DNA from 4 places in the Paenibacillus sp. CCS19 genome. Region 1 is predicted to be linked to each of the others. Evidence: riboswitches for the same ligand, from Rfam matches in the RefSeq annotation. Region 1 holds a riboswitch; each other region holds the start of a gene.
The links. Region 1 has a riboswitch for cyclic di-AMP ahead of SBI19_RS28790 (TrkH family potassium uptake protein). Riboswitches for the same ligand answer to the same signal wherever they lie in the genome.

Region 1 (4,638 bases):
AGATCGTCGTCCATTCCACCTTGCTGATAGCCTGCTCCATCTGATTCTCCCCGGAAATGAGAAGCAGCAGGAATGCACCCGCCAGCGCAACCGTTGCGGATTCCAAGTGCAGCGATTGGTGCAAGAAAAAGCCGATGATCACAGCCCCCAGCACCGCTAAACATTTGATTAGCAGACGCTGATCCGTAATAAGACCGCTTACTCTTAGTTCCATGATCGACTTCTTGCGTTCCTCTGACGTTTGCAGCTGCTTCCTGAACATCAGCGCGAACAAAGGTATGTAGCTTGCCATGACGATGACGACAATTGGCGCCAAATTCGTAATGAACGCCATAAACGTCAATTCCTCAACAGCGCTGCCGATCATAATATTCGGCGGGTCGCCGATGAGCGTTGCCGTCCCCCCCACATTCGATGCGAGAATCTGACTGATAAGAAACGGAAACGGGGATACGGCTAACTGGCGCGTAATGCTAAACGTAACTGGCACGATAAGCAGTACTGTCGTTACATTATCGAGAAAAGCAGAGGCAGCTGCCGTTATGACGGCAAGCGATATCAGGATTCGAATCGGACTGCCCTTTGCTTTCTTCGCAGCCTTAATCGCAATGTACTTGAACAAGCCTGTATCCGCTGTGATCGATACGATGATCATCATACCGATGAGCAGCCCCAGCGTATTGAAGTCGATATGATGAAGCGCCGTTTCCTGATCGACAATACCGACTGCAACCATCAGCAATCCGCCAATCATGGCGAGTATCGTACGATGAATTTTCTCTGAAATAATAAACCCGTATGCTAACAGAAAGATTGCAATAGCAAGTAATGCTTGATGTGACATAATTTCCTCCAGCAGCTAACGCGCTTTGAGTGCGTGGAATGAAGCTATCGCACGATCGCCTCTTCGAATTGTTCGATTTGTTTGTTCGTGCCGATGACGACCATAACGTCTTTCTCCGCCAATACTTCATTGGCAGTTGGCGCGATAATGACGCCGCCTTTGGGCTTATTGATCGCGACGATGCTGCAGCCATAACGCGCTCTCGTATTAATATCCTGCAGCGACTTGCCATTGAGGCAGTTCGGTACCGCAAGCTCCGCGATCGTATAGTCCTTAGACAGTTCAATGTAGTCGAGCAGATTCGGCGACACAAGCTGATGCGCAACACGGATGCCCATATCCCGTTCTGGATAGATAACGCGGTCAACCCCAAGCTTCTCCAATACTCGGCCATGCAATTCGCTTAATGCCTTCGCAACAACCGACTTTACGCCAATGTCCTTCAATTGAATCGTAGCCAGTATGCTCGATTGAATATCATCGCCGATGGCAACGATACCGCAGTCGAAGTTGCGAACACCTAGTGCGCGCAGCGTCTCCTCATCTGTCGCATCTGCGGCTACGACGTGTGTCAACACACGGCTCATGTCATCGACCGTCTCTTCATTCTTGTCGATGCCGAGTACCTCATAGCCCAGTTGGACAAGCTCCTTGCCAAGGCTGGAGCCGAAGCGGCCCAGACCGATAATAACGAATTGTTTCATTTGGTTTCTCCTACCTCTTATCTATTTATTAACCAATAATGATTTTGCCTTCTGGATGACGGTACAGATCCTTCTCTGCCTTCGGCCCAAGCGCGTACGCAAGTGTAAGTGGTCCAAGCCGGCCAGCAAACATCGTAAGGCTTATTATTATTTTGCCAAAATCACTAAGCGATGGCGTGATGCCTGTAGACAAGCCTACCGTGCCGAAAGCTGATGTCGCCTCGAACAGCAGCCGTAGGAACTCCCGGTCTTCCGTTGCCGACAACAACATGGTGACGACAATGACAAGCACGAGCGACAGCATCGTAATGGTCAACGCCTTGAAGATCCTCTCGCGTGCCAGACGGAATTTGAACAATACGATATCTTCCTTGCCGCGGATCATCGCAATCACGGCGCCGATCAGCGTTGTGAAGGTCGTCGTCTTGATGCCGCCGCCAGTCGAGCCAGGCGATGCGCCGATAAACATCAGGATGACCATGAAGAAGATGGTTGCCTGCCGCATGACGCCGATATCGATCGTATTCGCACCTGCAGTGCGCGGCGTAACGGACTGGAACATGGCGGCCCATATCTTGGCTCCCCAATCCAGCGATCCCAAGGTCTGTTTATTAGAGAACTCGAAGATGAAGATGACGATCGTACCAATGACGAGCAGAAAGCCTGTCATGGTGAGTACAACCTTAGAATGCAGCGACAGCCTTTTGTTGTTACGGTATTCAATCAGATCGGACATAACGACGAAGCCAAGTCCACCAAGAATAATAAGTCCCATTGCGGTTATGTTCACGATCGGGTCCCCGACATACATGGTCAAGCTTCGGAACCCGCCGAATAAGTCGAAGCCAGCATTGTTAAACATGGAAATTGCATGCCATATCCCATAGTAGATGGCTCGGCCCAGCGGCATATCTGCAGCGAACCGAATGGCGAACAGTACAGCGCCTGTTCCCTCAATGGCGAGCGAATAAACGATCACCTTGCGGATCAGCCTTACGATCCCTTCCATGTTCGACTGATTCATTGCTTCCTGGAGCACAAGTCGTTCCTTCAGCGAGATTCGCTTACGCAGCACGAGCGCGATTAACGTCGCCATTGTCATGAAGCCTAAACCGCCAATCTGGATTAATACAATAAGAACGATTTGGCCAAATGTAGTAAAATGCGTGCCGGTATCAACCACAACGAGTCCCGTCACACAGGTTGCAGATGTTGCGGTGAATACGGCGTCCAAGTAGCGCAAATATTGTCCGTCCGTATTGGAGATCGGAAGGGAGAGCAGCAGTCCGCCCAGCAAAATAATTAGCGCGAAACCCGTTACCAGAATGCGCGGCGGCGACCAATTGAACAGCTTTCTTTTGTTAACCTTGTGCATCATTATCCTCTCCATATCCCATGAACAGACTTGTCTAAGCGCACAAAAAAGACATTGGAAACCCAATGCCGTCTGCGATGAGTTCTGTCCATGCAGCCTACGAGGTTAGCTGTCGGATTCGGGCCCGGATAGATCGCCCTATCAGCTTGAGGCAAGGCACTTCGACCTCCCTTATGCTGAATTCACCCCAAGTTGCCGCGTACGGCCGATGAATCGGCAGCGTCTGCATAGACGGCAACAGTATGGTTCCCCCGTTTTCCTTCGGAAATTCGGCTGTTGAATATTTGATTAATGTTAAGCAATGTATCAAATTATATAGCGAATAGGAGAACGACACCAACAAGGATTTACCTCCAATTGAGGCGATTTACACCGAAAAAAAACGAATCTATGCGGCAAGCTTGTCATTAGCTGGACGCTGATCGTTATTTTACGCGCTTGCGACTGTTATCTGCTTTTTTTCAGCGTCTCGATCGAGACATTGGCTCGGCCAAGCGATCATATGCTAAAGTAGCAAGGTGAAACGGCGTCACCGACAACCTCATACGAAGTAAAAGTTTCATTCCGAAGCGATACAAGCCGCTGCCGCTAACGGCATACAAGGAGGGCCTTATGTCTGATTATCCGCTGCTGCCGCAGCGCATTCCCCGCTCGATCATGTTCGTCGGCCTGCTTGGCCTCATTATTTTCCTGCTGCTGCAAATCGTACCGCTCTTCGTTCCTTCATCCGACAGCGGAAACGCGGAATCATCTCCAGTCTTAACACGCGAAGAGGCCGCCGCCAAAGCAATCGCCTTCGCCAAGTCCAGATTCAACGAGCCAATCAGCGGCACGCATACCGTACATCAGTCTGACAGCATGCTGTACGGCTATTTATCGAAGGAACACCAGCTCGACACCTATGGCAAAACCTACGACAGCAAGTTTCCGACCGATACGTTCCAGACCGAGCTTACGATGAATTCCGGCACATTGTTCGTTCAGGTACATATGGAGAACGGACAAGTAACCGGCTGGACATACTTGCCTGCGAATACGGGAACGAAGGCCAAAGACCGCTATCTGTCGGACTGGTCCCGATTGATGACCGCACGTCAAGCGGCTGTATCCACCAGCGGCTTCCGCCTCTCCGACTTGAAAGATGCGAAAGTAGCTGGCAATGTCGTCACGATCCAGCCTAAAGGCTATTCCATCGGTGATGCTGCGCTAACGGTTAAAGTAACGGTTGATTGGCCCGCTTCGGCTTCCAAGCCGGTTATTATGAAATACGACCCTAAATTCCGTGCGCCTGACAGCTACACATCATACGTTCAGAAGCAGAAAAATCTGGCAAGCACGTTGTCTCTGTACGGCAGCATGCTGATGAATGCTCTGTTGTTTCTGCTGGCTATTATAACGGCAATTCGTATTCGCAAAATCGCTTTGTTCCGCCGCGGCCTGGCGCTCTGCCTGCTGTTCCTCGGCTTCTATATCGTGAATAACTACAACATGGCTGACGGCATCCGCGCGACGCTTGGCGCACGTCCGAATACAGAGGCGCTGACGGCTGGCGGCCTCATCATCTCCAACATCTTCACCGTGCTCATGGGACTTGCCATCTGGTTCAGTCTTGTCAGCGGGGACGGCTTATGGCGCAGGCTCGGTAAGCCGCTATGGCTTCGCTACGGTGAGCAGGGATATGGCAGTCACGTATGGCGATCGATGAAAATATCGTA
Region 2 (4,638 bases), on a different contig from region 1:
ATAGCGTCTGCACTTGGCGCATCGTATATTCGACTAGGTGTTCCCGGCTACAATGGAAGCCGCCCATATGGCGAGCTGCTTCAAGAGGCGCGAGCATATATTCGAGAAGCTGAGAAGTTGGCCCGTCGATACGGAATCAAGGGTCTCGTCGAGACGCATCACAACACAATCGCGCCTAGCGCTTCGCTAGCTCATCGTCTGATTGAAGGCTGCGACCCGGATGCAATTGGCGTATTGTACGATCCAGGCAACCTCGTTCACGAGGGCTTCGAGCAATATCGGATGGGGCTCGAGCTGCTCGGTCCGTACTTGGCACATGTCCATGTCAAGAACGCTGGCTGGATGCCTGCAACCGATAGCACAGATCCACTCGATCCTGTTTCCTGGCATTGCGCCTGGCAGCCGGTTGCAGGTGGCATCGTACCTTGGAAACGTGTGTTAGCAGACTTGAAGGCGGTCGGCTATCAAGGTGCGTTCGGCATTGAAGATTTCAGCGGCGCGTTCGACAGCAGCGAGATGCTTCAGCTGTTCGTCCGTCAAATGCATACATGGTGGGAAGAAGTGCAATAACTTAACCCGCTGATCAAAGCCTGACCCATCGTTAATATGCATGCATAATATTGGCGTTCCGCGGAGAAAACAACGAGGATTGTATTCTTTTCCGCCCCTCCGTTTTGAAGGGAGAACGTCCAATGAAACGACAATCTAGAATCGTTATTCTGCTCGTCCTTGCACTTCTGCTTGCCAATCCGATTGATGCTTCAGCCTATCCGTCCGAAGCCGAACCAACACCAAGCGATCACGCTGCAGCTTCAGTCGACAGCAGCCGGACCATGCAATCGACAGAGCAGTACAATTCGTACGCCCGTCCCCGCAAGAAACAGCGGAAGCAGGCCGTTATGAGCTGGATTACACTGGAGAAGCGATATCCAGGCGCATTCGTCACGCATGGTCCTCGCAGTGTGCGGCGAGCAGCGCTAACGTTCGACGATGTACCGGATCCGCGCTATACGGGCAAAGTGCTCGATGTACTCGCGCGTTATAACGTGAGAGCGACGTTCTTCGTGCTCGGTTCCCTGGCAACGCGCTATCCGCAGCTCGTTCGCCGAATGGAGCGAGAAGGTCACACCGTCGGCAACCATTCTTACAACCATGCGGTATTCTCGCAATTAACCGCCGAACAGTATCAACGCCAGATTGCTCGAACAGATGCGATTCTTGCACCTCTCGTTGGATATAGTCCGCGCTATATCCGTCCGCCTTATGGCGAGATAAGACCCGCTCAAGTGCAGTGGGCGAAGCGCAACGGCTACGTTGTTGTGAACTGGGACGTCGATTCCGTCGATTGGCGAAGCTTGCGAAGCAGGTCGGTCATTATCAACGTCCGCAAGACGCTCCAGCCAGGCTCGATCATTCTCCAGCATGCTGGCGGAGGCAGTACACAGGATCTATCGGGTACCGTCGAGGCGCTGCCTGTTATTATCCGAATGCTGCGGAACAAAGGATACGAGCTCGTGACGATTCCAGAGATGCTCGGCTCCTCAGATGGCCGCTGGCAGCAGCGATAAGTCAACAACAACTGTACAACCTGCCACGAACAACAAGAAAGCGGAGATGCAATAATTGCATCTCCGCTTTCTTGTTGCTGCCATGCGAGCCAATAAACAAATTAATAATTACGATTCCAGTACATAAACCTTCACATACTGAATGCCGAAGTCGCTCACCTGTGCTGCTGTGCCTGGGACGAACAGATCGATGCGATTGCCCTTAATCGCACTGCCTACGTCCAATGCGGTAGCGATCATTCCTCCAGTCGGAAGTCCTGCAAAGTCGTAACCGACTATGTACAGCTTCGTGCCTAGCGCGATCTTCGATGGATCGACAGCTACTGTGCCTACCTTAAGCGAATTACCGAAGTAATCAAGTCCGCCCCAGCCGCCATTCTCTGCTGGATCCGCTGAATAAGCTGTTGCCGTCATTTGAATCGTTTTCGAAACATCAAACTGCTTACCGCCAACTGTCACACTGTCGTTGCTAACTGTGCTTGCTGTTGTTGCCGATGCCGCAGGCGCCGATGCCACTTTAAACGTATTGCTTATCGTGGGAATGGACAGCCGCTGGCCTTCAATAATATTGTTCGGATTCACACTCGGATTGGCTGAAGCAATCTGCTGCATCGTCAATCCGTAGTACTGGGACAGCGTCCAGAACGTCGTTGTCTTCGTCGCCACATGAACGGAAGCTGCATCGGCGGATGCCGCGGATGCGGACCAAGCGATCGAGATGCCAAGAGCAGCAGCAGCCGCTGTGCGGGCCCACTGCTTCAAACATTTTGCAAACGGTTTCACTGTAAGCTGTGTCATTAAGTTAGAATCCTCCTGTTGTATACGCCTACGAGGTTAGTTGTCGGATTCGGATGAGGAGTCACCCTACGCATCGAACAACTGGCGCCCGCCAGCTGCTTATGCGATTCACCCCGAGGATTCAGCTCGCCTTTATGGCAATCTGAATACCATGAATCTCCCCCGCACGTTAGTTTCGGCTCGCGTAAAACAATACCACATTTAACTCACCCATGAAACTGGTAATTGCCGCCACTACAAGTTCCATCCTACTCCCGCCTGCCCGCAAATGACCCTTCCGCCACCTCCCCATTAGCGGAAAAATCGCCATTCATTCCGTTGAAATTACAGAAACGAAGAAGCCGCAAGCTAGTAAAGTCTTATATTTGTACAAATGCCGTTGCAGGCACGATTCCTGCCTGAATACAATGGCGTAGCATTTGTATATGGAAGCTGTTTGTCCCGTTACACGGGATGGCTCGTGATTGGAGGTCGTTGCATTACATGATGAACATCATGATCATGGCCGGCGGCAAAGGTACCCGGTTCTGGCCCCGCAGCGTCAAAACAATACCTAAGCAATTCCTGTCATTCGGCTCGGGACCTACGCTCATCCAGCAGACTGTTGACCGATTCCGGCGCCTGGTGCCTGATGAACGTCTATTCATTGCAGCGCCTACCGCGCACGTCCCGCTCGTAACCAGCCAACTTCCCTCTTTATCCACCGAACAAATCTTCACCGAGCCGGAGCAAAAAGGGACGGCCGCCTGCATCGCCTATGCCGCTTACACCATGCTGGCCAAAGGCGATGATCGCCCGATCGTATTCGTACCCGCAGATCAATATGTCGCCGACGATGACGTTTATCTCGCCGCCATCGAGCGAGCTGCACAGGCTGCGACTGCCGTTAATTCGATTGTCACGCTTGGCATACGGCCGGATCGCCCCGACACGGGCTTCGGCTACATGGAGATCAAAGCCGATGAAGATCAGTCGGATGCGGAGGATTCCCTGCATAAAGTGAAACGATTCTTAGAAAAACCCGATGCCGCTACGGCAGAGAAGTTAATTCAACAGCACAACGTGTATTGGAACAGCGGCATCGTTGTATGGCGTCCCTCCTCCATCTTGCATCACATCGCCATGAAGGAACCGGCGCTGTGGCAGCCGTTCATTGAACACGATGGCAATCCTGCCTTAGCCTACGCAGACATTCCCGAACTCTCGATCGATTACGCTGTGCTCGAGAAAACCGACGAAATCCACTGCATTCCAATCGACTGCGGCTGGGACGATATCGGATCATGGGCTGCTTTTCGCCGACATCATCCGTCTGATGCGCTTGGCAATGTCGCACAAGGCGCCATTCGGCTGTTTGAAAGCGAAGGCAACACCGTCTATTCCGAGACGGAGACGCTGCTTATCGGCGTATCCGACTTGATAGTCGTCTCCACCCCGCACGGTCTGCTCGTCTGCCATCGGTCCGAAGAGCCTCGGTTGAAATATTGGCTGAACGAGTCCATGAGGTGATGCAAGTGAAGGCTCTCATTACGGGCATCAACGGCTTTGTCGGAGGCCACCTTGCATCGTATTTGCTAAGCGAAGGCATTGAAGTCGCCGGCACCTGCCGCTGCAGGCAGCATAACGGAGAAGACGCCCTCTCGAATAAGAACATCCGCTTAATCGAGTGCGAACTTCGAGATGCCGCTGCCGTCGAAGAAGTCATTGCTGCCGAGCGTCCCGATCATCTATTCCATCTGGCTGCGCAAAGCTTCGTTCCCGCCTCATGGGCATCGCCCAGCGATACGATCCATAATAACGTCGCAGGTCAGGTACACTTGCTCGAAGCGATTCGACTTCATAAGCTTCCGACCAAAGTGCTCATCGCAGGATCAAGCGAGGCGTACGGCGAGGTACACACGAATGAGATTCCCGTTACGGAAAATAACCCGCTAAGGCCGATGAATCCTTATGCCATCAGCAAAATCGCGCAGGACTTTCTAGGCATGCAATACTACCGGCAGTATGGCATACCTATCGTTCGGATGCGGACGTTTAATCATATCGGGCCTCGGCAGAACGAACATTTCGTTACGTCCAGCTTCGCCAAGCAAATCGCCGAAATCGAGAAGGGGCTGCGTCCGCCGGTTCTCTATGTCGGCAATCTGGAGGCCAGGCGGGATTTCACCGACGTCCGCGATGTCGTACACGCCTATTGGCTTGCGATTCAACACGGCACCCCTGGCGAGTGCTATAACGTTGCTTCAGGTCGAAGCTGGTCAGCCGGCGACCT
Region 3 (4,638 bases), on a different contig from region 1:
AGAATTGGGAAGGAAATTACGGAACAGTCGAGCAGGGTTGCTCGACTGTTTTTTGTGTTGTGGAGACGATTGGCGCTTGCCAACATGGGGATAACGCTGGAGGTACGGTAATAGCTGTGGTTTACCCACACCTAAATGTGAGCAAACGCGGTTCAGCGTGCGCTAAGTGCGACATATCCCCACTTAGTACACATCTACTATGGTGATATCGTATGTAGAACGAGAGTAAGCGTGGTTTGCCCACACCTATATGTACACGAACGCTGCTCAGCGTGCGCTAAGTGTGACATATCCCCACATAGCACACATCTGCCGTGGTGATATCGTAAGTAGAGTGAGAATAAGTGTGGTTTGCCCACACCTATATGTACACGAACGCTGCTCAGCGTGCGCTAAGCGTGGCCTATCCCCACTTAGCACACACCTGCCGAGGTGATATTGTATGTAGACCCAGACTAAGTGTGGTTTACCCACACCTATATGAACACGAACGCTGCTCAGCGTGCGCTAAGCGTGGCCAATCCCCACTTAGCACACACCTGCCGTGGTGATATCGTATATAGAGCGAGGATAAGCGTGGTTTACACGCACCTCAATGCTCGAAAGTACTGCCCAGAGAGATAAGTGTGTGTTTACCTCGCTAACTTCCTCTCCATTGAGATAGTTTCCCCCTCATATGTCGATCTTCAGCGATCATCCGGCTTCCTCGCATCCACAATAAGCGAGACGAAGCCAAGCTTGCCCTCTTGATTGCGGTGGTCATAACGAAGAGAACGGTAGATGAAGCCCTTCTCGGCATCCCACTCCTCGTAATGGAATTGACCATCCTCATCGCAATACTCGAGCAGACGCACCTCGAATCCAGCGGCTTCGAACATGGCGGTCAGCGTCCGATAGTTATGAACGATGCGGTGGCTGGCGGCAGGATGGTCGGCAGGGCCAGGTCCGCCGATTTGCACGATCCGCTGGTAATTCTCATCTGCAAAATACCCGTCCGGCACGGCGCAGCGCACATAACCGCCTGGCTTCAAATATTCGAAGCAGACACGCGCTGCCTGAACGCCTTCTTCGAAGTTGAGATGCTCCCAAACATGTTCGGCTAGTATAGCCGACAGGGAAGCAGACCGGAACTTAGCAGCCCAATCGTCACGCCGCAGCAGATCTAGCTCGGATTGCTGCGTCAGCAGCCAATCCGGATTGTTATTCGAAGCTCCTGCGCCGATTACGACGCGAATGGGTTCAGATGAGGGTGGCATGTGGCGGCGACCTCCTTATTTTTGACAATAGTATAGAAGATGCCATGGTGTACACTGAATGGTCTAATGTGACGAGCGTATGCCATTATGTTACTTCAGGAAGGTGACTTCGCGCACATTGTGACCCTAGTCACGGAATGGTCAAATTTGACGATCTCGTTACTTTCCAACTAGCTGTACCGATCTGGGGGTATAATGTTGGTGCATAGCAATAGGAGGAAGGACGGATGGCAATGAAATCGACAAGATGGCTGACGATTGCAGTTATATTGGTACTCGTATGGGGCTTGGCAGGATGCGGAGCGGCAGCGCAGGAAGGGGAAGTCGATCCGAAGGATGTGACGGTCGAGTTCGCGAGCGATCCGGCGGTAGTGAAGGCCAATGAGGCGGTCAAGCTGATCGTACAGACGACGGGACTGAGCGCTGATATAACGCCAGATATTCAGGTCGACATTCGCAAGCCGGATAACAAAGGACTGCCTGAATATGTGAAGACGACCGAGGCAGGGGATGGTCAGTATGTAACGAATTATACGTTTGAAGCGCCGGGAACCTATACGATCTATCTTCATGTGATGCAAGGCGAACTTCATATCACGAAGAAGAAAAAACTCGATGTGCAATAACTGTACGGTCGACTGAATTGTGTGACAATATGCGCAAGCACGAGATAATGACAGCTCTAGCTTAAATAATCGACAAGACACACCATAGCAAGCGTTTACATTCTTGCAGCTACAATCATTCTTATCTTTTTTGCCCCAAAACGCGATTTTACAGCAATAGGTGATGGCGTTATGATTAGCGCATCACATATTCGCTGAATTTCTGAAAGGAAAACGGGGGAACCAACGGCGCTCATGCAGCATAATGGCGCCCGGGGTGAATCGGTGTTCACGCACCGTAGGGCGACTTCAACCGCCCGAATCCGACAGCTAACCTCGTAAGCGTTGTTGAGGGGGGACACGACTTCGGTTATTGATAACCGCAAGGAGAAGCCTTGCGGTTTTTTGCTGCGCAAAAATAGAGAAATGCAAGAAAGTCGTGGGGGGATTGCTCGTGATTGCAAGTCTAAAACGCGTCATAATCGGACGCCCGCTCAAGTCGACCGAGCTCGGCGAACAGCGGTTGAACAAAACGAAAGCTTTGGCTATCCTGTCATCGGACGCGTTGTCGTCGGTGGCTTATGGCCCTGAACAAATATTAATCGCACTCGTTGCGGTTAGTATGACCGCTTTCTGGTATTCGATTCCGATCGGCATCGGCGTTCTGGTGCTGTTGACCGCACTTATTTTATCGTATCGGCAAATTATATTCGCTTATCCGCATGGCGGCGGCGCTTATGTCGTCTCGAAGCAAAATCTCGGCAAATACCCAGGGCTGGTGGCGGGCGTATCGCTGCTGGTCGATTATATTCTGACTGTTGCGGTTAGTGTGTCGGCAGGTACAGATGCGATTACATCGGCGTTCCCGAGTTTGCACGAACACACCGTTCTAATAGCTATCATATTCGTTCTGCTCATCACGCTGCTCAATCTGCGCGGCGTAACGGAATCCGCGTCCATTCTGGCGTATCCGGTTTATCTGTTCGTGCTGGCGCTGTTCATTCTGATCGGGGCGGGCTTGTACAATATCGCAACGGGCGGCGTGGCGCCTGAGCTTCATGCGCCGATGGGCACGCATGTCGCGGGAATCAGCTTGTTCCTGCTGCTCAAGGCATTCGCATCCGGCAGCTCGGCGTTGACGGGCGTCGAGGCGATCTCGAACGCGATCCCGAACTTCAAGTCGCCGGAGCCGAACAATGCGGCGAAGACGTTGTCCGCAATGGGTGTGCTGCTGGCTGTGTTGTTTGCGGGTATCGTCTTCCTGGCTTACTACTACGGCATTTCGCCGAAGGCTGAAGTCACCGTCGTGTCGCAGATTGCGGAGGATACGTTCGGACGTCATTTCATGTACTTCTTCATCCAAGGCACAACGGCACTCATTCTGGTGCTTGCGGCGAATACGGGCTACTCGGCGTTCCCGCTGTTGGCGGTCAACCTTGCCAAAGATAAGTTCATTCCGCGCATGTTCACGGCTCGGGGCGACCGTCTTGGTTACTCCAACGGCATTATTAGCTTGGCCGTACTGTCGATCCTGCTGATCATCCTGTTCAAAGGGCAGACGGATCAATTGATTCCGCTCTATGCGGTTGGCGTATTCATTCCGTTCACGTTGTCGCAGACAGGGATGATGGTGAAGTGGATTCGCGAGAAGCCGAAAGGCTGGGTGACGAAGCTGACGATTAACGGCGTCGGCGCGCTGATCAGCTTTACGGTGTCGATTATTTTCTTCCTGACGAAGTTCTCGCATGTATGGCCGATTCTCATCTTCCTGCCGGTGCTTATCTTCGTTCTGCATCGCATCAACAAGCACTATGAAGCGATTGGCGAACAGCTGAGCCGCGCGACGAGCGAACCGGTCTTGCCGATTGAAGGCAATGTCATCATTCTTCCGGTATCGGGCATTACGCATGTCGTGGAGCAATCGCTCAAATATGCCAAATCGCTGGGGCCGGCACAGATCATTGCCGTCTATATCCCGTTCGAGCGGGATGAGGAAGCGATCTTCGAGCGCAAATGGGAGGACTTCATGCCGGATGTTCGACTCGTTACGCTGCATTCTCCATATCGGAGCATCGTTCAACCGCTGCTGAAGTTCGTTGATACGGTTGAGCGGAAGGCGAAGGAATCGAATCATCAGGTAACGGTCATCATTCCGCAGTTCATACCGAAGAAAGGCTGGCACAACATCCTGCACAACCAGACCAGCTTCTATCTGCGCACTCGGCTGCTGTACCACTCCAGCGTCGTCCTTACGACGGTGCCTTATCATTTGAAAAAGTAAGCTCTTGTTACGATCAACTAACCATACACAAGGCCATCCTTTATCGAAGGATGGCCTTGTTGCGTTTATCGTTGCCTTTCAATCAGATTGTCCAGGAAGAGTGGAGAAAGCCTGTTTGCCAACCTCATACATGGAACTCGTTGACATACAAGTTTGCTAATGATACTATATCGATGTACGATATATCGATAGTAGATATAACGTACGTCAATATATAGGTGAACGATCTACTATACGGTAGACCATTGCATTGAACGCTATGAATAAGAGGTGAGGGCATGAAGGATTCCGTGCAGGATTTGCTTCCGCTGACGGAGGCGTATTTTTATATACTGGTTACTTTGTATCGAGCGGACGCACACGGTTATGCCATGATGCAGGATGTTGAGCAGATGAGCGGCGGCCGCGTAAGGATCGGAGCGGGGACGTTGTATACGGCGCTTAGTACGCTGCAGAAGAAAGGACTTATTGATTTTTCCCAAGAGGCGGATAGTAC
Region 4 (4,638 bases), on a different contig from region 1:
AGCCGCCGATTCTGCTGCTTGACTCGGAGGGTGGTTTATCGGAAATTTCGGCCCGTTCGGATATTATTCGTTCGCTGACCGGCTTGCATCAGGACAAGCATCGCTGGTATTTCCCAGACGATCTGCTGCGTCCGGTTGCGCATAGGCTCGACGCCCGCATACGCGCGATTTTTGGCTATTAGAACTCGAAGAAAATAAACGTTTTATATATAGGAAGGAGAAAGTAAGACAACATGAACGGAAAAGTTACATTAATTGATACGCATACGCACTTGGACAATCACAAATTCGACAATGACCGTGAGGAAGTTATCGCACGAGCAAGAGAAGCGGGTGTCGAAATTATGGTGAATATCGGGTTTGACCGCGAAACGATTCCGACGACGATGGCATTGGCGGAAAAGCATGATTTTATCTATGCGGCTGTTGGCTGGCACCCTGTTGAGAGCATCCATATGCAGGAGGGAGATCTCGAATGGATCGAGTCGCTGATGTCGCATCCGAAGGTTGTGGCTATCGGTGAAATCGGTCTCGATTACCACTGGGATACTTCACCGAAGGATGTCCAGCATCGCGTATTCCGCGAGCAGATCCGTCTGGCGCGCAAAGTCGGTAAACCGATCGTCATTCATAACCGAGATGCTTCGGAGGACGTCGTACGTATATTGAAGGAAGAGAAGGCGGAAGAGGTCGGAGGCATTATGCACTGCTTCTCCGGCAGCTGGGAAACGGCCAAAGCTTGTCTCGATATGAACTTCTATATTTCGTTCGGCGGACCGGTTTCATTTACCAATGCAAGGGTTCCAAAGGAAGTGCTTTCACGAGTGCCGGACGACCGTCTGCTCATCGAAACGGACTCCCCTTATTTGGCACCGCACCCTTATAGAGGGAAGAGAAATGAGTCCTCCTATGTCGCACTGGTAGCTGATGCCGCTGCGGCAATTAAAGGAATGAGCGTTGAAGAAATTGGATATTTAACGTCTCTAAACGCTAGAAAATGTTTCCGTTTTGATCAATAATGGCTGAAATCGTGAGGAATCGGGACCTTACGCGTGATAAAAGTTGATTTTGTCCCCAAAACCGCTTCTCTTTTCGCTGAATTTCCTTAAATATCGTTTAAATCGTCTTTTATCTGTTCTTTACAATGCATGCGAACACGGGGTATGATTCATTTCAGAACTTACACAATGTATTGGATTTCCAGTAGTACGCTTAATCTCCTAACGGAGAACGGGGGAACCATATGTGGAAATGCTGCACAGTGATTTGTGCGCATGGAAGCATAACCGATGGGGTGAATTTGGAAGCATTGCATAGCGGTCGATCCGCTGCAATGTGACGATAGGGCAACTCTCTTGCCCGAACCCGACAGCTAACCTCGTAAGCGAAATAGAGAGATCAACCTTCGAATCCCACTTTCCATGTTTAGTCGCGACCAAACGGGAAGCCACGAAGCAGATGATCCTCTGTCGATGGCTTCTTTTCTTTTCGAATAAAGAAGTTTACGTCGACATAGGGTTAGCAATGGAGGTGAAGGTGAGAGGGACTGGATAGCATGATTCGTCATGCCAATATACTATAGTCGCGTCAATTGTATCATGCGAAACACTCGACGGCGGGACTTTGAAGGAGGACCGAAGAAGTGGGCGTAATTCCGCAAGAGGACACCCATGGGAAACGATCATCCAGCATGTCATTCGCATTGCGATGGAAGCATGAAAACGTGCGGTTAATCACATTGAGTATAATTATCTCAATCGCTATGACTTTCATGTTATTGGTGTTGTTGTACGGAACGGCTGAGAGAAGCGTCTCCGTAGTAGTGAATGGACAAGAGAGCATCGTGAAAACGAAGCAATGGGTCCTGCAACGCCTACTGGATGAACAAGCTATTACGGTTGGGCCGCATGATAAGGTGTCGATCCCTTTGAATGCAGCGATTAAGGATGGAGATCGTGTCGTCATCGACACGGCGAATCCAGTGACCGTAACAGCTGATGGCAAGACTTGGACTGTGTACACGACCGAGGATACCGTGCAAGCGGCGATCGAGGAATTAAATATTCCGGTTCGTAGCTACGACAAAGTATATCCGGCGCTGACGGCTGACCTGACACCGAACATGGCGGTGAAGGTCGTACGTGTGGAGCGTAAAGTAACGAGCTCCCAGCATACGGTTCCTTTCACGATCGTGAAGCAAGAAGATCCTACCCTTGAGCAGGGTAAGGAGAAGACGGTTAAGAGCGGCACTGATGGTGTCGTTGTGAAACAATTCGAGAGCGTGTACGAGGACGGCAAGCTCGTATCGACAGCGCTCGTCGAGAAAGCCGTACAGCGGCCGGCGGTTAGCCAAGTGGTTGCTGTCGGTACGAAGAAGGCGCAGCCGAAGGTTACGACATTATCGGCCAAGGCTTCGAGCGGCCCGCAGACGGTATCTTTGAAAGGCATTTCCTTCAAGGCGAAGAAAGTGCTGAAGAATGTTACGCTTACGGCCTATTCCGCCGGCGTGAAGTCGACGGGCAAGAGCGCGAACCATCCGCAATACGGCATTACCGCTTCCGGCACGAAAGTGAAGGAAGGACGGACGATTGCCGTTGACCCTAACGTTATTCCGATCGGTTGGTGGGTATACATCGAAGGCATCGGATTCCGTCGTGCGGAGGATAAGGGAAGCGCGGTTAAAGGAAACAAGATCGACGTTTATTACGAGAGCGAAGACTACGCGGAAGAGTTCGGTTCGAAGAAAGGCTATACGGTGTACATCATCGGGCCTAACAAACCGTCCTCCAGCTAGTGGGTGTCGCGTTATCCGATAGCAGTATCAGATATGTATCGTAATTCACAGCCAAATATGCCATCATAAGAAGAGGCGATGCCTCTTCTTTTTGTATGCTCGCGGGAAGGAATGGCGCAAGATGATTAAAGAAATAATTGTGGTTGAAGGCAAAGACGATACGACGGCTATTAAGCGCGCTGTCGAGGCAGATACAATAGAAACCGGCGGCTCTGCGATCGGCGAACAGGTGCTGAAGCGGGTTGAGCTTGCTATGGAACGCCGCGGCGTTATTATTTTTACAGATCCGGATCATGCAGGTGAACGCATTCGGCGTATCGTCGCGCAGCGTGTTCCCGGCTGCAAGCATGCGTTTCTTCCTCAGGAGGAAGCGATGTACAAAGGCGATATCGGTGTCGAAAATGCATCGCCGGAAGCCATTCGCAAAGCGCTGGCTAATGTGCGAACGGAGCAGCTGGCAGGAGAAGGCGGATCGGTCGAAGTAACTTGGGACGATATTATAGAAGCGGGACTTACCGTTCATCCTCAGGCGTCTGAGCGTCGAGAGGTAATTGGCAAGCTGCTCGGAATCGGTTATGCGAACGGCAAAACCTTCTACAAACGATGCGTCAGCTTCCGAATTACGAAGACGGAGTTTATAGAAGCATGGCGGCAAATGGAACAGCAGCTGGAACAGGAGCGTGGCTAGTTAATGAGCAGCAATGAACAGAAGAAGAATACGGCGGTAGAGGTAGCTACCCCTTCGCGGACACGCGATATCGTGAAGAAATACGGCTTCGAGTTCAAGAAGAGTCTTGGACAGAACTTTCTAATCGACCAGAACATCCTGCACAAAATCGTGTCGGCTGCTGAGCTTGATTCGACCAAAGGTGCACTCGAGATTGGACCAGGTATTGGCGCACTCACGCAGCATCTGGCTCAATCGGCTGGCAAGGTGACGGCAGTAGAGATCGACAACCGTCTCATTCCGATTCTGCGCGATACGCTCGCAGGCGAAGATAACGTTGAGGTTATTCATGCGGACGTGCTCAAGCTGGATCTGAATCAGCTGTTCGCAGAGCGCTTCAATGATGTGTCAGGCGTCAGCGTAGTGGCGAATCTACCTTACTACGTGACAACCCCGATTCTTATGAAGCTGCTAGAGGAACGGCTGCCGCTGGAGAATATCGTCGTTATGATCCAGAAGGAAGTTGCAGACCGAATGGCGGCCAAGCCAGGCGGCAAGGATTATGGCAGCTTGAGCGTCGCCGTGCAATATTACTGCGTACCGAGCATCGTATGCATCGTACCGCATACGGTGTTCATCCCGCAGCCCAATGTCGATTCGGCAGTGATCAAGCTGGCGCTGCGGGATAAGCCCGCTGTCGAAACGCCGGACGAGGCGCATTTCTTCCGCGTGGTGCAGTCATCCTTCGCACAGCGCCGCAAGACGCTCATGAACAACCTATCGTCCTGGCTCGGCAAAGACCAGCGTGAAACGTTGACTACGCTGCTGGAGCAGATCGACATCGACCCAGGCCGCCGCGGCGAAACGCTCTCCCTAGACGAATTCGCCAAACTAAGCACTGCCCTTTACGAAGCCGGCCTCGGCCTGCAAGGTTAGGTTTACACGGCTAGCCACCGATCGACACTTGAAATAACAATGCCCCTATTCCATTGCATTATGTGCAACGGAATAGGGGCTGTATTTGTTTACAGCGTCTCCCGCTGTAAAACGTGCAACAGGAGCTGCCAATGGCTACAACCGACCCCGAGACGCCTTTCAACCGTTGTTTCTGTTGTACGGATTACAACCACAGCATGTTATGCAGGCATAACACACCTTTTCTGTTGTAACAATTACA

Region 2: it holds a riboswitch for cyclic di-AMP, as region 1 does, so the genes downstream of both, SBI19_RS14370 (3D domain-containing protein) here and SBI19_RS28790 (TrkH family potassium uptake protein) in region 1, are expected to answer to the same signal.
Region 3: it holds a riboswitch for cyclic di-AMP, as region 1 does, so the genes downstream of both, SBI19_RS17235 (APC family permease) here and SBI19_RS28790 (TrkH family potassium uptake protein) in region 1, are expected to answer to the same signal.
Region 4: it holds a riboswitch for cyclic di-AMP, as region 1 does, so the genes downstream of both, SBI19_RS23280 (resuscitation-promoting factor) here and SBI19_RS28790 (TrkH family potassium uptake protein) in region 1, are expected to answer to the same signal.

Annotation. Positions count from the first base shown of each region.
Region 1 is NZ_BTCK01000079.1:8,649-13,286, forward strand. It holds gene SBI19_RS28780 (ArsB/NhaD family transporter) at 1-844, opposite strand, end outside; gene SBI19_RS28785 (potassium channel family protein) at 889-1,548, opposite strand; gene SBI19_RS28790 (TrkH family potassium uptake protein) at 1,577-2,923, opposite strand; cyclic di-AMP (ydaO/yuaA leader) riboswitch at 3,003-3,208, opposite strand; gene SBI19_RS28795 (CPBP family intramembrane glutamic endopeptidase) at 3,536-4,638, shown strand, end outside.
Region 2 is NZ_BTCK01000018.1:43,248-47,885, forward strand. It holds gene SBI19_RS14360 (sugar phosphate isomerase/epimerase family protein) at 1-570, shown strand, start outside; gene SBI19_RS14365 (polysaccharide deacetylase family protein) at 693-1,568, shown strand; gene SBI19_RS14370 (3D domain-containing protein) at 1,677-2,366, opposite strand; cyclic di-AMP (ydaO/yuaA leader) riboswitch at 2,377-2,557, opposite strand; gene SBI19_RS14375 (mannose-1-phosphate guanylyltransferase) at 2,850-3,875, shown strand; gene SBI19_RS14380 (GDP-mannose 4,6-dehydratase) at 3,881-4,638, shown strand, end outside.
Region 3 is NZ_BTCK01000024.1:88,754-93,391, forward strand. It holds gene SBI19_RS17225 (class I SAM-dependent methyltransferase) at 687-1,256, opposite strand; gene SBI19_RS17230 (FixH family protein) at 1,484-1,882, shown strand; cyclic di-AMP (ydaO/yuaA leader) riboswitch at 2,065-2,221, shown strand; gene SBI19_RS17235 (APC family permease) at 2,316-4,142, shown strand; gene SBI19_RS17240 (PadR family transcriptional regulator) at 4,421-4,638, shown strand, end outside.
Region 4 is NZ_BTCK01000042.1:41,853-46,490, reverse strand. It holds gene SBI19_RS23290 (HD domain-containing protein) at 1-182, shown strand, start outside; gene SBI19_RS23285 (TatD family hydrolase) at 234-1,019, shown strand; cyclic di-AMP (ydaO/yuaA leader) riboswitch at 1,200-1,402, shown strand; gene SBI19_RS23280 (resuscitation-promoting factor) at 1,643-2,794, shown strand; gene rnmV (ribonuclease M5) at 2,916-3,482, shown strand; gene rsmA (16S rRNA (adenine(1518)-N(6)/adenine(1519)-N(6))-dimethyltransferase RsmA) at 3,486-4,397, shown strand.